Regions from separate parts of the Falsiroseomonas sp. HC035 genome, predicted to be linked through region 2. Evidence: predicted binding sites of a transcription regulator. Region 2 holds the regulator's gene; the other holds the start of a gene.

Region 1 (7,843 bases), on a different contig from region 2:
TCAGCAGCGATGCGACAGAGGCCGCATCCTGCAGCGCCGTGCGCACGACCTTGGTCGGGTCGATGATGCCGGCTTCCACCAGGTTCTTGTACTCGTCCTTCTGGGCGTCGTAGCCGAACTCGTAGGTATCGGTACGCAGCACCTCACCGGCCACCACGGCGCCGTCCTTGCCGGCGTTCTCGGCGATCTGCTTCAGCGGCGCCTGGATGGCGCGCCGAACGATCTCGATGCCGACCTGCTCGTCGCTGTTCGCACCCTTCAGGGTGTGCAGGTTGGTGGAGGCGCGCAGTAGCGCGGTCCCGCCGCCCGGCACGATGCCTTCCTGGACCGCGGCGCGGGTCGCATGCAGCGCGTCGTCGACGCGATCCTTGCGCTCCTTCACCTCGACCTCGGTCGAGCCGCCGACGCGGATGACGGCGACGCCACCGGCCAGCTTCGCCAGGCGCTCCTGCAGCTTCTCGCGGTCGTAGTCCGAGGTGGTCTCCTCGATCTGCGCCTTGATCTGCTCGCAGCGGCCCTGGATCTCGGTCTTCTCGCCGGCGCCGTCGACGATCGTGGTGTTTTCCTTCTCGATCTTCACGAGCTTGGCGCGGCCGAGCATGGCGAGCGTCACGTTCTCGAGCTTGATGCCGAGGTCTTCGGAAATCACCTGGCCACCGGTCAGGATCGCGATGTCTTCCAGCATCGCCTTGCGGCGATCACCGAAGCCCGGCGCCTTGACGGCGGCGATCTTCAGGCCACCACGCAGCTTGTTCACGACCAGGGTTGCGAGCGCCTCGCCCTCGACGTCCTCGGCCACGATCACCAGCGGGCGACCGGACTGCACGACGGCCTCGAGCAGCGGCAGCATCGGCTGCAGCTGGGACAGCTTCTTCTCGAAGATGAGGAGGTAGGGGTTCTCCATCTCCGCGATCATCTTCTCCGCATTCGTGATGAAGTACGGGGAGACGTAGCCGCGGTCGAACTGCATGCCCTCGACGACGTCGAGTTCGGTCTGGATGGACTTGGCTTCCTCGACGGTGATGACACCCTCGTTGCCAACCTTCTCCATCGCCTTGGCGATCATCTCGCCGATCTCGTTCTCGCCATTGGCGGAGAGCGTGCCGACCTGCGCCACTTCGGCGGACGTCGTGATCTTCTTCGTCTTGGTCTCGAGCTCGGCGACGATCTGCGTCACGGCCTTGTCGATGCCGCGCTTCAGGTCCATCGGGTTCATGCCGGCGGCCACGGCCTTGGCACCCTCGCGGATGATGGCCTGGGCCAGCACCGTCGCGGTGGTCGTGCCGTCACCGGCGGTGTCGTTGGTCTTCGAGGCCACTTCGCGCACCATCTGCGCGCCCATGTTCTCGAACTTGTCGGCCAGCTCGATTTCCTTGGCGACCGTCACACCGTCCTTGGTGATGCGCGGGGCGCCGAAGGACTTGTCGAGGACCACGTTGCGGCCCTTGGGGCCCAGCGTCACCTTCACGGCGTCGGCCAGGATGTCCACGCCACGGATCATGCGCTCGCGCGCCGAGGCGCCGAACTTAACGTCTTTCGCTGCCATGTATTCTATTCCCTATCGTTCCGTTGAGGAGACCAGGCGAAGGTGCGGATGGCCGGTGGGCGGCATGGCGCGGAGTCCCGCGCCGCCGCCCAAGGGACTCAGGCCGCCTTCGCCACGGAAGGGGTGTCGAGGATGCCCATGATGTCGGACTCCTTCATGATGAGGAGCTCCTCGCCATCGAGCTTCACTTCGGTGCCCGACCACTTGCCGAACAGGATGCGGTCGCCGGCCTTGACGTCCAGGGCGCGGAGTTCGCCCTTGTCGTTCAGGGTGCCGGAGCCGACGGAGATGACTTCCCCTTCCTGCGGCTTCTCCTTGGCGGTGTCGGGGATGATGATGCCGCCCTTGCTCTTCTCTTCGGCCGTCACGCGGCGGACGAGAACGCGGTCATGCAGTGGACGAAAGCCCATGGACTTCTCCTGTCGCTTCCAAAAGATGGCAAGCTCTTCCGGAGATTTCACGGCCGACGGACCCGATTGGCGCCCGCTAGCACTCCCCCCAGAGGAGTGCCAGCGATGTAGGCCAGACCCACATTCCCGTCAAGTATCGGCAGCACTCTCGGAGTGCGAGTGCTAAGCGCTTGTTTGTGAAGGTTTTTCTTGCAACCTGCTGGTTTCCTCATGCGATGCTGCACTGCCGGCCACGCACGGCGCGGCATGTCGGAAGGCCCGGCCGGGCCAGGAAGGAGCACGATGGAACTCAGTGGCCTCGAACGCTTCGCACGATCCCCACTCGGCGCGCCGCCGCCGGACTGGCGGCTGACTACGGCGGAGATCCTGTACCACATGCCGGACCATCCCGGCCTGTTGCAGACCTTCATCTGGCAGAAGCACGACCTGGCGCCGAAATTCCCGGCGCTCGGCCAGTTCCTCGCCTTCTGGCAGCGCGAGATCGAGGGCCCGCTGCATTCCGTGCGCGTCGCCTCCGCCGCGCTGATCCGCCCGGCGGAACTGCGCTACGCCAACGGCCAGTTCATCCTGCACTGATCCCGGGCAGGACGCGCGCCAGACTGGCCGCGAACTCCTCCGGCTGGCCCCGGCCGAGCGGCGTGTTGTAGTGCCGCTTCCAGTAGGCGGCCATGCCGGCCACGTCGCCAGCGGCCGGCAGCCGGCCCGGGGCGCGCCGGTAGCGCAGCCGGGCCATCGCCGCGGCATAGACCGGATCGCGCAGCAGGACCTCCGGCTCCGGCTGCCCCTTCGGCAGCCCAGCCAGTGCCCGCATCCGCGCGGCCAGCGGCGGCCTGAAGGCCAGGAAGGTTTTCCAGATGTCGTCGTGGGTCACCGGCTCCATCTGGAAGTAGCCCAAGGCCGGACCGCGCGAGCCATCCCGGTTCGGCAACTGCCGTAGGTGGCGCAGCAGGCTTTCCTGCAAAGCTGTGCCCAGCAGCAGCAGCCGCACGCCCGGTCGCGCTGCCGGTGGGTCCAGCGCCAGCGCCACCAACGCCGGGTCGATGACCTTGAGGACGAAGGCACCCGGCGTCCAGATCACCTGTTCCATGCCGCGGCTCCTTCCGATCGAAGGTGCGACTAGCACGAATTAGGAACAAATTCCAGATCAATCCGGATCGCCATCCATCGCCCGCGCCGCCCGGTGCCGCCGCAGCAGCCACAGGCCCAGTCCGAAGGACACCAGCAGCAGCGCCGCGGCCAGGCCGAGTTGCCACGCGCCCTCCACCCGGATGCCCTTGCCGAGCAGCGCGAACACCACCGTCTGCGGCAGGTAGCCGATCGCCGAGCCCGCCAGGAACGGCCAGGCCGCCAGCCCCGCCATGCCCGCCAGCAGGTTCAGCGCCAGGTTGTTGCCCACCGGCAGCAGCCGCAGCGCCAGCGTCGCCTGGAACGGGCTCTGCACCAGCGCGTCGCGCAGCGGCCGCAGCCGGTGCCCGAAGCGGCCTGACATGCGCTTTTCCGCCCAGCGTCGCCCGAGCAGCCGTGCCCAGCCATAGCTCGCGGCACAGCCCAGCAGTTGCGCCAGCAGGCCGAGCAGGATGCCGAGCACCGTGCCGAAGCCGTAGCCGCCGAGGAACACCACGCTCTGCCGCGGCGCGCCCACTGCGGTCAGCGCCGCGCCGACGAGCACGAAGACCAACTCCCCCCACAGCCCCTCGCCGCGGATGTCGCGATCAACCCATCCCTTGCCGGGCATCCCGTCAAAGCTGCGCAACAGCACCGCCGCCGCGAGCAGTCCACCCGCCAGCAGCAGCAGCTTGCCGAGCGACTGCCAACGCAGGGATTTTCCGACACCCGGCATCAGCCAGCCGGTGGAACCGCGGCTGGCTCCACGACCCGGACTGAAACCCGCTCCACCACCGGCCGCCGCCAGCGCCGCTGCAGCCAGATCACGCCCAGCATGTCGGACACCGCAACGCCCAGGCGGTCCAGCGTGCCGTAGTTGGACTGCCCGCGCAGCCGCGGCCGGTGGTTTACCGGCTCGCTCACCACCCGCCCGCCGGCGCGCAGCACGAGGGCCGGCAGGTAGCGGTGCATGTGGTCGAATCGCGGCAGGTCCAGGAACAGCGCCCGGGAGAACACCTTCAGCCCGCAACCGGTATCCGGCGTCCGGTCGCCGAGCAGCCGGGCGCGGATCGCATTGGCCAGGCGGCTCGTCACCCGCTTCACCCGGTTGTCGCGCCGCTGCGTGCGGTGCCCGGCCACCATCAGGTCCGTGGCCGATTCGGCCTGCGCCCGCGCCCAGAGGCGGGGAATGTCCGCCGGGTCGTTCTGGCCATCGCCGTCCAGCGTCGCGATCCAGGGCGCGCGCGCCGCCAGCACCCCGCTGACAATGCCGGCCGATTGCCCGCAGGCCACGGCGTGCCGCAGCACCAGCACCGGAAATTGCCCGGCTGCCTCGACCAGTCGCGCGCCGGTATCATCGGTCGAGCCGTCATCGACGCAGACGACCTCATACGGCGTTCCCGCCAGTGCCGCCGCGATCTCGCCGATCAGCGGCAGCACGTTCGGTCCCTCGTTGCGCATGGGGATCACGACAGAAATTTCAGGCGCCGGTTCGGCGCGGACGGGCCGGTCCGGCCTCGGGGACGGGTCGGGGGCCATGGCGGGGCGGGTAGCAGGGGTCAGCGCGGGCGGCAAGCGCACGGCCGGCATCGCACCGGCGATGCTGCGCTCCGCGATTTCGGCTTATATGATGCGCCATGCCCTTCGACCCGCCCTCCCACGCCTCCGCCACCACCCGCGCCGCGGATGCGCGCGCCGTCGCACGCTGGCTGCTGGGCGTCGCCGGGCTGGTCTGGATCATGGTCGCCATCGGCGGCGCCACCCGCCTTACCGGCTCCGGCCTGTCCATCATGGAATGGGCGCCGCTCTCCGGCACGCTGCCGCCGCTGAGCCAGGCGGAATGGCAGCGCCTGTACGACCTGTACCGCACCGTCCCGCAGTATGAGCTGGTCAACCAGGGCTTCGGCATCGATGGATTCAAGCAAATCTTCTGGCTGGAGTGGCTGCACCGCTTCTGGGGCCGCCTGATCGGCCTGGCCTATGCCGCCGGCCTCGCCTGGTTCTGGCTGCGCGGGCGCATCCCGGCCGGCAGCAAGCCGCGGCTGCTCGGGCTGCTGGCGCTGGGCGGGCTGCAGGGCGCGGTCGGCTGGTACATGGTCGCCTCCGGCTTCGAGGCGGATCGCACCGCCGTCTCGCCCTACCGGCTGGTGATCCATCTCGGCCTGGCGCTGGTGATCTTCTCCGCCCTGGTCTGGACCGCGCTGGGACTGCTGCGCCCGGTGGGCTCGGCGCCGCCGGAGGCCCGTCCGGTGCGGCGCATGGTGCAGGTGGCGGCCTGGACGCTGGCGGCGGCCATGCTGGCGGGCGGCTTCGTCGCCGGCATCCGCGCCGGGCTCAGCTTCAACACCTTCCCGCTGATGGACGGCCAGTTGGTGCCGGACGGCTATTGGTTGCTGTCGCCGGCCTGGACCAACCTGACGGCCAACATCCCCGCCGTGCAGTTCAACCACCGCTTGCTGGCAACGCTCACGGCGCTTTTCACCCTCGGTGCCGTCTGGGCGGCGCTGCGGCGCCTGGCGCCGGGTACGGCCCGCCGCGCCGTGCTGGCGCTCGGCGGCGCCGTCGCCTTGCAATACGCCCTAGGCATCGCGACGCTTGTCTATGTGGTGCCCGTTTCGCTCGGCACGCTGCACCAGGCGGTGGCGGTGCTGGTGCTGGCCGCGGCGCTGGTTGCGCTGCACGCGCTGCGCCCGGCGCCGCGCTGACCATGCCGGCTGTTCCGCCCGACATGCTGCAATCCGTCCTGGCCACGCTGCCGGTCGCGATCGCGGTGTTCGACGCGGAGGGGCACCTCGTGCTGGCCAGCGACGTCAACCTGTCCTGGCACGGCCTCGACCCCGGCCTGACCCCGCGCGGCATGCCGCATGCCGAGGTCGTCCGCGTGCTGGCCTGGAACGGTGCCTATGGCCCGGGCGATCCGGAACAGATCGTCCGGTCCATCATGGCGCTGGATCGCAGCCGACCGCACAGCCGCCTGGTGCGCAGCCGCGCCGGGCGCATCGGGCAGGTGGAAAGCCGCCCCCTGCCCGACGGCGGCTTCCTGACCTGCGCAACGGACGTCACCACGCTCAGCCGCGCCGAAGCCGAATCGGCCAGCCGCGCCCGGCTGCTGGAGGCCGTGCTGGCGCGCCTGCAGGCCGGCGTCGCACTGTTCGATTCCGACCTCACGCTGATCCAGTCCAACGCCGCCTATGAGGAGGCGATCGGCCTGCCGGCGGGCTCGGTCCGCCCCGGCATGGCGCATGCCGAAATCCTCGCTTTGTTGCAGGATCGCGGTGAGATGGATGCGGAGGAACGCGCGGATACCGCACGCCGGGTCCGCGATGGCCGCTTCCTCACCGCCACGCGCCAGCGCATCCGCCCCACCGGCCAGGTGCTTCGCGTTGGCAGCCAGCCGCTGCCCCCCGGCGGCTTCATGATCGAGGTGGACGACGTCACCGCGCTCAAGCAGGCCGAGGACGAGGCGCAGCGACGTGCCGCGCTGCTCGACGGGGTGCTGGAGGCGCTGCCGCATGGCGTCTGTGTGTTCGGGCCGGACCGCCGCGTGACGATGTTCAACCAGGCCTACAGCCGCATCATGTCGGGCTCCACGATCGCGCTCGGCGACCTGCTGGAGGACATGGTCGCGCGGCGCGAGGCGGAGGGCGAATTCACCGCGGAGGAAGCCGCCCTGGTCCGGCGCCGCCCGGCTGGGTCGGGGTCCGGCGTCTCGGGCTCCGGCGGCCTGCTGCGTCATGTGCGGCCGAACGGCACGGCGGTGGAAAGCCGCGTCGCGCAGCTCCCGGACGGCGGGCACATCAGCGTGCTGACCGATGTCACCGCCCTCCATCGCGCCGAATCGGAGGCGCGCCTGCGTGCCACGATGATGGAGGCGATGCAGAGCTCCATTCGCCAGGGCATCTGCATGTACGGCCCCGACCGTCGCCTGGTGGCCATCAACAGCCGCACCTCGGAGATGATCGGCCTGCCGGTCGAGTTCCTGCAGCCGGGCCGCCTGGTGGACGAGGTGCTGGACGAGCAGGTCCGCCGCGGCGAGATCAGCCCGGAGGCCGCGGCCCGGGCGAAGGCCAACGACCGCTCCCGCTCCTACCGCTACCACCGCAGCAGCCGGGGCGGACGGGTCATCGAGGTCGTATCCGATCCCACGTCGGATGGCGGCTTCGTCATGACCTTCAGCGACGTGACGGAGGATTTTCGCATCCGCGCGGAGCTGGAACGCGCCCGCGCCGAGGCGGAGGCGGCCTCCGAAGCCAAATCGCGCTTCCTGGCCACCATGAGCCACGAGCTTCGCACCCCGCTGAACGCCGTGATTGGCTTCTCCGCGGCGCTGGATGGCGAGCGTGACCGGGCCCGCCTCGACGACTATGCGCGCGCCATTAATGAGGCCGGTCGCCACCTGCTGCTGCTGATCGACGACATCCTCGACGTCGCCCGCAGCCAGAGCGGCGCGCTGAAGCTGGCCGAGGCGCCGGTCGCGCTCCGCCCGCTGCTGCAAGGCGCCGCGGAAGCCGTGGCCGGCGCCGTCCGCCAGGGTGGGCTCACGCTGGATCTGTGCCTGCCGCCGGACCTGCCCGCTCTGCGCGGTGATGCCGACCGGCTGCACCAGTTGATCCTCAACCTGCTGTCGAACGCGGCGAAGTTCACGCCCTCCGGCGGGTCCATCAAGCTGTCGGCCAAGACCGACGCGCAGGGCCTGGCGATCCGGGTCTCCGACACCGGCATCGGCATCGCGCCGGAGGACCGGGAACGGGTCTTCGAACCCTTCACGCAGGTCGACAATTCG
Region 2 (7,843 bases):
AAAAACCCTCGCGGTTCCCAATCTATCTGCCGCAAACCATCCGCGGCCGCGCCCCGGCCCCCGGCGGGATCACCAGCCGCGCCTGCCGCCCCGGCGGGCACAGCCCCGCTACCGTCCGCGCCGGCAGGGCGGCGCCGCGCGCGACGCGAACCTTGGTGTGGTAGGCGAGCCCGCGGCCAGGCTCCATCGAATGATACTGCGCCACCGCCTCCGCCCAGCTCCCGGTGCGGCCGCGCAGCTCCCGCAGGAAGCGCACGGCGTAGGCGACGTTGACCTGCGGGTCGAAGGCGGTGGCGAGGTCCAGGAAGGCCTCCGGGTGATACACCAGGTTCACCTGCATGCAGCCGACATCGATGGACCGTCGCCCGGCGGCGCGCAGGGCCTGCACGGTCTCCACCGCCTCCGCCGCGGATTCCGGGAAGAGGCCCTCGCCGCCGGCGTTCAGCGCGAAAGGCCAGGGGGCGGTGCCGCCGCCCGGCCTGGCGCGGCCGCTCTCGACGCGGGCGATGGCCAGCAGCAGGCCGTCCGGGATGCCGCTGCGCGCCTCCGCCGCCGCGATGGCGCGGGCGCAGGCAGTCCAGGGGTCCGGTTGCGCCCGCGCGGCGAGGGGCCACAGCAGCAGGCACAGGACAATCAGGCGAAGCAGGGCCATGCCGCCACCTGCCGGGGCCATGCCGGCCGCGTCAACCTCGGATCGGGGTCGCCACCTCGGTCGTGAAGAAGGGCAGCGTCTCCGGCAGCCCGACCAGCAGCAGCAGGCCGAGCCCGACCGCGGCCGCGGAGGCCACCACCAGCGTCGCCATCCGCGCCGCGCTGCGCAGCGGTGCGACCAGCAGGGAAGCCAGCAGCCCGGCCCCGCCTGCCAACATCAACGTCGCCGCGGCGAAGATCGCCGTCATGGCCGTGGCAGCCAGGCCCGCAGCAGGGCCGCCCACAACTCCGCCGGTGCCTGCCCCTGGCCGGTCATCCTCGTCACCCCTGTTCGCCAGGCACACCAGACCAGGGCGTTGTAACCACCGCATGGCACGACTGTGTCGAAACCTTGCCGCAACGTGAGGGCGGCTGATCTTGCAGGTCGGGCGGCCCGGCATGACCTATCGGTGGTCGCAAGGTTGACCCGCACCATCGCAGGCCCCTAGCGTCGCAATGAAATCTTCACGGACCGGATCGCCATGGGTCCCATCACCAGGCCGCCGCGCCCAACCGGGGCGCCCAGCATGACCTTCGCCCACACGGCCATTCCCTTGCCGCCGGGGCTCGATGAGCGCAGTGCCGCGGTGCTGCGGGAGCTGGTGGAGACCTACGTCCAGACCGGCGAGCCGGTCGGCTCCCGCACCCTGTCGCGCCGCCTGCCGCATTCGCTGTCCCCGGCCACCATCCGCAACGTCATGGCGGATCTGGAGGAAGCCGGGCTGCTGTTCGCCCCGCACACGTCCGCCGGGCGCCTGCCGACGGAGCGTGGGTTGCGCCTGTTCGTCGACGGCCTGCTGCAATTCGGCGCACTGCCGGAAGAGGAGCGGGATGCGATCGCCGCGCGCTGCGCCGCCGGCGGCCGGTCCCTGCAGGAAACCCTCGGCGAGGCCAGCCAGATGCTGTCGGGCTTGGCAGGCGCCGCGGGCCTGGTGGTGGCGCCGAAGCGGGAAGCGCCGGTGCGGCACATCGAATTCGTGGCGCTGGGCACCGGCCGCGCCCTGGTGGTGCTGGTCACCGCCGATGGCCAGGTGGAAAACCGCGTCATCGAGGTGCCGCTCGGCCTGCCGCCCAGCGCCCTGCAACAGGCCAGCAACTACCTGAACGCCCGCCTGTCCGGCCGCACGCTGGAAGAAACCCGTGGCACGGTGGCGGAGGAGATATCCGCCAACCGCACCGCGCTGGACGCCCTGACCAATCAGGTGATCGAGGCCGGGCTCGGCACCTGGTCCGGCGGCGCCGGCGGCTCGCTGATCCTGCGCGGCCAGGCCAAGCTGTTGCAGAATTTGGGCCAGAACCTGGACTACGCCCAGCGCGTGCAGGAAATCCAGGCTCTGTTCGAACGGCTGGAGGCGCAGGAGACCATGCTGCGGCTGCTGGATCTCGCGCAGCGCGGGGAGGGGGTGCAGATCTTCATCGGCGCCGAGAGCGGGCTGTTCGACAGCGCAGGGCTCTCGATGGTGGTCTCGCCCTTCCGCAACGGCGCGGAACAGATCGTCGGCGCCATCGGGGTGATCGGTCCGACGCGGATCAACTACGGGCGGATCATCCCGGTGGTGGATTACACGGCGCGGGTGATCGGGCGGTTGCTTGGATAGCGATCACCCACTCGGCTTCGTGATCTGGGGTGTCGCCCGCTCCGGCACCACGGCACTCGAGCGGGCGGCCAACCTGGTCCCCGGCATCTTCTGCCTGCATGAAGGCCAGATCGGCTTCCAGCCGCAGCCGCCCGAACCCCGGTTCCCCCGCTTCGTCCTGGGTGGCGACCGAGGCTGGATCGGCGCCGAGGAACTGACGCGGGCGCGGGCCCTGCTGCGCGCCAAGCTGAAGGCCGGCGGCGTCGCGCTGTATGGCAACAAGCATCCCGGCTATGTCAGCATCGTCTCCCAGCTTCGGGCGCAATTCCCCGACTGCCGGAACCTCGTGATCCATCGCGGCACCGCGGGCTTCCTGCGGTCCTGGGACGTCAAGGCCGCCCGGCAGCGGCGCGGCTGGGATGTGCACCAGACCGGGCTGATCGGCCTGTGGGAGTGGATCCTGGCCCTGGATGCGCTGGCGAGCTTTCCCGAACGGACGCTGGTCGTGTCCTTCGATGCGATCTTCACCGGGGACCTCGATTGCTTCGGCGACCTGGTCGGGCGGCTGCTGGGCAGCCCGGCCGACCAGGCGACCCGGGCCCGTTTCGAGGCGGAGCTGTTTCGCCAGGGCCCCGATGATTCGGGTGCGGAGGCGGACGAGATCTACCGCCCGATTCTCGCCAGCGTCGGCGCGCCCGATCTCGACCGTGCGGTCCGCGGCTGGCGCCTGGCCGATGCCGCCGATCATGCGGCGTACCTCCGGGCTTTCGTGGACGCTGCGGCGCCGAAGGTGGCGCGCTTCGTCACCGGCGCGCTGGCCGCGTCGGGATGCGCCGAAAAGCAGCGTTTCGCCGCCACCTGGCTTGGGCTGCGCCAGCACCGCTACGGCAAATCCACGCGACCCAGCGCGGCGGTGCTGGAGGGGTTCGGGCTGCTCCTGCGGCAGGCCGCAACGGCTTGATACGGGCCTGGCCAGGCCGGTACTGCACGCGGCGCTTTTCCCGGCTATATCAGGGGGAAGCAGGAGCGCCCCGTGGTCCACATCACCTCCCCCGCCTTCAAGGCGAACGCCTCCCGCGCCCTGGCCGATGTCGGCCTGCAGAAGGCGCTCGACCGCAGCAAGGGCACCTCGCACGCCAAGCGGGCGGCGGCGGTGGCGGCGCTGCCGGAGTTCGAGCGGCTGCGCGACATCGGCCGGGACATCAAGAACCACACGCTGGCGAACCTGGACTTCTACCTGGAAGCCTATGCGGCGAAGGTGGAGCGCGCCGGCGGTACGGTGCACTGGTGTTCCACCGCGGATGACGCCCGCGCCACGGTCCTGAAGATCTGCCGCGACAAGGGCGCGCGCACGGTCACCAAGGGCAAGTCGATGATCTCCGAGGAACTCGGCATCAACGACCACCTGGAGGCGCATGGCATCGAGCCGGTGGAGACCGACCTCGGCGAATACATTCTGCAAATCCGCAAGGAGCCGCCGAGCCACATCATCGGCCCGGCCTTCCACCTCAACCGCGAGGACTGGGAGAGCACGTTCCGGGAGATCCATACGGAACTGCCGAAGGACCGGGTGTTCCACGAACGCAGCGATATCATGGCGGAGGCGCGGACCAAGCTGCGCTCCCGCTTCCTCGCCGCCGATGTCGGCATCACCGGCGCCAACTTCCTGATCGCCGAGACCGGCAGCAACGTCATCGTCACCAACGAGGGCAATGGCGACCTGACGCAGACCCTGCCGAAGACGCACATCGTGCTGGCCAGCATCGAGAAGGTGGTGCCCACGCTGGAGGATGCGACCAGCCTGCTGCGGCTGCTCGCACGGTCCGCCACCGGCCAGGATTTCTCCGTCTACACCACCCTTTCCACCGGCATCCGGCGCGATGGCGACCTGGATGGGCCGGAGGACTACCACGTGGTCCTGATCGACAATGGCCGGTCCAACATGATCGGCACCGACTTCCAGGAAATGCTGCGCTGCATCCGCTGCGCCGCCTGCATGAACCACTGCCCGGTCTATGGCGTCGCCGGCGGGCATGCCTATGGCTGGGTCTACCCTGGCCCGATGGGCAGCGTGCTGACCCCCACCCTGATCGGCATCGACAAGGCCGGCAACCTGCCCAACGCGTCGACCTTCTGCGGCAAGTGCGAGAGCGTCTGCCCGGTGAAGATCCCGCTGCCGAAGCTGATGCGGCATTGGCGGGAACGCGAATTCGAGCGGCACCTGTCGCCGCAATCCGTGCGCTCCGGCCTTGCCTTCTGGGCCTGGTTCGCGAAGCGGCCGGGGATGTACCGGATGGCGACGAAGCTCGGCATCGGCGCGCTGTCACTGCTCGGCCGCGGCAAGGGCGGGTTCAAGTCGCTGCCGCTGGCCCGCGGTTGGACGGCGGGGCGGGACCTGCCGGCGCCGGAGCCGGGCGGCACCTTCATGGCCCGCTACCGCACCACCCGGCACGGGGCACGCCGCCGATGAACCGTCCACCTTATGAGCCAGCCGGCGACGAGGCCGAGCGCGTCCGCGGCTACCCCTTCCCGGACCAGCGCGCGCCGGACCGCGTGGCGCCCCGCCCAACCGGAACGCTCGAGGAAATCTACGCCCGGATCGACGCCACCACCCCCGCGGCGCGGCTGAACGAGGATCTCGACCGCATCGAGACCGCGCTGGCCCGGCTGGAACAGGCGGTCCGCGAAGCGTTGGAGCAGGATCGCCAATGACCAAGGACGCCATCCTCGGCGCCATCCGCCGCGGCCTGAAGCGCGGCCCGCTGCCCGCCGACCAGGCGGCGATGCTGGAAGGGCGGCTCGCCACCCACCCGCGCCACCTGATCCCGGCGCGGTCCCGCCTGCCGCGCGCCGAACAGATCGCGCTGTTCATCCGCAACGCCGAGAAGGAATTCGCCACGGTTGAGCGGGTGCCGGACGCAGCCGCAATTCCGGCCGCGGTGGCGGATTACCTGGCCGCGCAGAACCTGCCCTCCCGCCTGGTGATGGCGCCGCATCCGGACCTGCTGGGCATCGACTGGTCGACTCGCCCGATGCTGGAACGCGAGGCCCGCCGCGCGCAGGATGGCGATGCGGTCTCCCTGCAACATGCCTGGGCCGGCATCGCGGAGACCGGCACGCTGGTGCTGCCCTCCGGTCCCGAGCGTCCGACCACGCTGAACCTGCTGCCGGATACCGAGATCGCGGTGCTGCGCGCCTCCGACGTGGTCGGCGCCTATGAGGAAGCCTGGGACCGGCTGCGGGCCGGGCAGGCGGATGCGCTGACTGGTGGCTTCATGCCGCGCAACATCATGCTGGTCACCGGCCCGTCGCGTTCCGCCGATATCGAGCAGACGCTGGAACTCGGCGCCCACGGCCCGCGCCGGCTGCACATCCTGCTGATCGAGGACGAGCCCGCCCCGCGCATGGAAAGCCCCGCGGAGGCCCGGGCCGAGGCGGTGGCGCAGCCCGGCACCGCCGCCGTCCCGGGCGACTGAGCAATCCCCATGCGCGCCAAGCGGCTGAGCCCGGCCGACCTCGCGCTGTGGCGCGCCTTCACTGCCGAGATCTCCCCATTGTTCGGGCATGAGCGGCCCCCTGCGCCACCCGAGCCGCCGGCGCCCGCGTCCGCCGCGCCGGTGCAGGTGGCGCCGACGCCCGTGAAACCCGCGCGCCCGGCGCCGCCGCCGGAAATCCGGGTGGGAGAGGTGCCGGGCGGGCTCGATCGCAAGCGCTGGGCGGCGCTGCGCCGCGGCGACATGCGTGCGGAACGCACGCTGGACCTGCATGGGCGGCGCGCCGCGGAGGCGCACCTGGTGTTCCGCGCCTTCCTGCACCGGGCGGCGGCGGAGGGCATCCGCACCGTCACGGTGGTCACTGGCAAGGGACCGCAGCCGGAAGGCGGCATCCTGCAGCGTGAATTGCCGCACTGGCTGAACGACCCGGACATGCGCCCCCTGGTACTCGGCGCCGCGCATCCGCACCCGACCAATTCCGGGGCGGTGAACCTGCTGCTGCGGCGGCGGCGGACGAACCGGGGGTGACAACCACCTTGTCCGGCTGGCACGGCCCCCTCTCACCCAACCCTTTCCCCCGCAGGGCGGGGAGGGCTGCGACAGCCGGCAAGGATCAGCGATGACCCCCTTCGGCGCCCGGCTGCGCATGCTGCGGCGCCAGCGTCGGGTGACGCTGAAGGCGCTGGCGACGCACCTCCAGGTTTCCTCCGCCTACCTGTCCGCGCTGGAACACGGCCATCGCGGACGGCCCTCCGCGGGCCTGGTGCACCAGGTGAACGAGTTCTTCGGCCTGATCTGGGACGAGGCGGAGGAGCTTTCCGATCTCGCAAAGCTGTCCCACCCCAAGGTCTCGCTGGACACCGGCGGCCTGACGCCGGAGGCAACGGCGCTGGCCAACCGCCTGGCGGAGTCGATCCACCGCCTCAGCCCGCAGACGGTCGCCGCCATGCACGGGCTGCTGGATCGGGACGTCCCGGGGGAGGTGCCGGGCGAGAAACCCCGGCTGCGCCGCGCCGCACGTTAATCCCTGGGATGCCCATCCCGCAGCAACTGCCGCAGGCGGGAGAAATCCAGCCCCTCCAGCAGGTCGTCGGCGGATAGCGACGCCCCCCACATCGCCTCCAGCACCGCCATCGCCGCCCCGGTCAGCGGCATCGGCACGCCCCGCGCCGCCGCCAGCCGCAGCCACAGCGCAAGGCCGTAGGTGACGCTCTGCGCCAGCTGCGTCGCATCCAGCCCGCGCAGCCCCGGCGCCGGGCGAAGTGCGGCCAGGGCGCGCGCCATCACCGGCAGCGGCCCGACCGGCACGCCCGCCATGCGGTGCAGCCCGGCCGGCAGGCTTGGCACGGCGTGGCCATAGGCCTCGGCCAGCGCCAGGCGCTCGGCATCCAGCCGTTCCGCCAGCCGGCAGATCGCGGGCGTCATCTGGCGATGCTGGTCCCAGGCCTCGCCGGCTTCGATCCGGGTTACGTTGCCGAGGATCAGCGCCGATTGCAGGACCGGCTCATGCGCCGCCAGTGCCGCGCCCAGAGCATCCGACAGGTGCACGAAGGCCATGCCGAACAGGTCCGAGCACAGCCGCGCCATGGCTTCGGCGGAAGCCGCCGGCACCGTCGCGATCTCCACGGCCTCCGGCAGCGCCAGGATGCGCACCTCGTCACCGGCCAGGCGTTCCGCCACCACCGGCGGCACCGCCAGCGCCGCCACCGGCACGCGCAGCCCGCGCCGCGCCAGCAGCCGGTCCAGCAGCAGGGGGGCGAGGGAATGGCTCGGCGCAAGCAGCACCGGCACGCCATCGGGCAGCATCGGCGCGATGCGGCGCAGCAGCGGGCCCAGCGCATGCGGCGGCACGCTGACCAGCACGGCGGAGGCACGGTCCAGCGCGCGCGCCACATCCACCGCGACGGAGACCCGCGCGGTGCCGGAGAGCACGCCCTGCACGCTCAGGCTGCTGCCGATGCCGTGCGTGCCGCCGCCGCGCGGCGACCAGATGGCAGCTTCATGCCCGCGGCTGACGGCCAGAGCGGCCGCCCCCGGCCCGACGGCACCGGCACCCAGGACGGCCAGGCGCATCGGCTCAGG

What was found. Region 2 encodes HrcA, which represses chaperone genes, less so after heat shock. Its sites were predicted from a motif close to GTTNGCACTCNCNNNNNGNGAGTGCNAAC; they were not measured.
Region 1: groES (co-chaperone GroES) is a predicted target of HrcA. The motif match lies at 2,032-2,060, and genes of this name have one in related genera.

What each region holds. Positions count from the first base shown of each region.
Region 1 covers NZ_JBNXUN010000005.1:21,060-28,902, reverse strand. Annotated here, with positions in the region: gene groL (chaperonin GroEL) at 1-1,546, opposite strand, end outside; gene groES (co-chaperone GroES) at 1,645-1,956, opposite strand; gene ACLF3G_RS12575 (usg protein) at 2,239-2,532, shown strand; gene ACLF3G_RS12570 (hypothetical protein) at 2,519-3,043, opposite strand; gene ACLF3G_RS12565 (TVP38/TMEM64 family protein) at 3,101-3,796, opposite strand; gene ACLF3G_RS12560 (glycosyltransferase family 2 protein) at 3,796-4,650, opposite strand; gene ACLF3G_RS12555 (COX15/CtaA family protein) at 4,698-5,765, shown strand; gene ACLF3G_RS12550 (PAS-domain containing protein) at 5,789-7,843, shown strand, end outside.
Region 2 covers NZ_JBNXUN010000002.1:566,707-574,549, reverse strand. Annotated here, with positions in the region: gene ACLF3G_RS07205 (hypothetical protein) at 23-652, opposite strand; gene ACLF3G_RS07200 (hypothetical protein) at 684-899, opposite strand; gene hrcA (heat-inducible transcriptional repressor HrcA) at 1,182-2,288, shown strand; gene ACLF3G_RS07190 (hypothetical protein) at 2,281-3,228, shown strand; gene ACLF3G_RS07185 (LutB/LldF family L-lactate oxidation iron-sulfur protein) at 3,301-4,737, shown strand; gene ACLF3G_RS07180 (hypothetical protein) at 4,734-4,979, shown strand; gene ACLF3G_RS07175 (LutC/YkgG family protein) at 4,976-5,743, shown strand; gene ACLF3G_RS07170 (Smr/MutS family protein) at 5,753-6,289, shown strand; gene ACLF3G_RS07165 (helix-turn-helix domain-containing protein) at 6,381-6,785, shown strand; gene ACLF3G_RS07160 (NAD/NADP octopine/nopaline dehydrogenase family protein) at 6,782-7,834, opposite strand.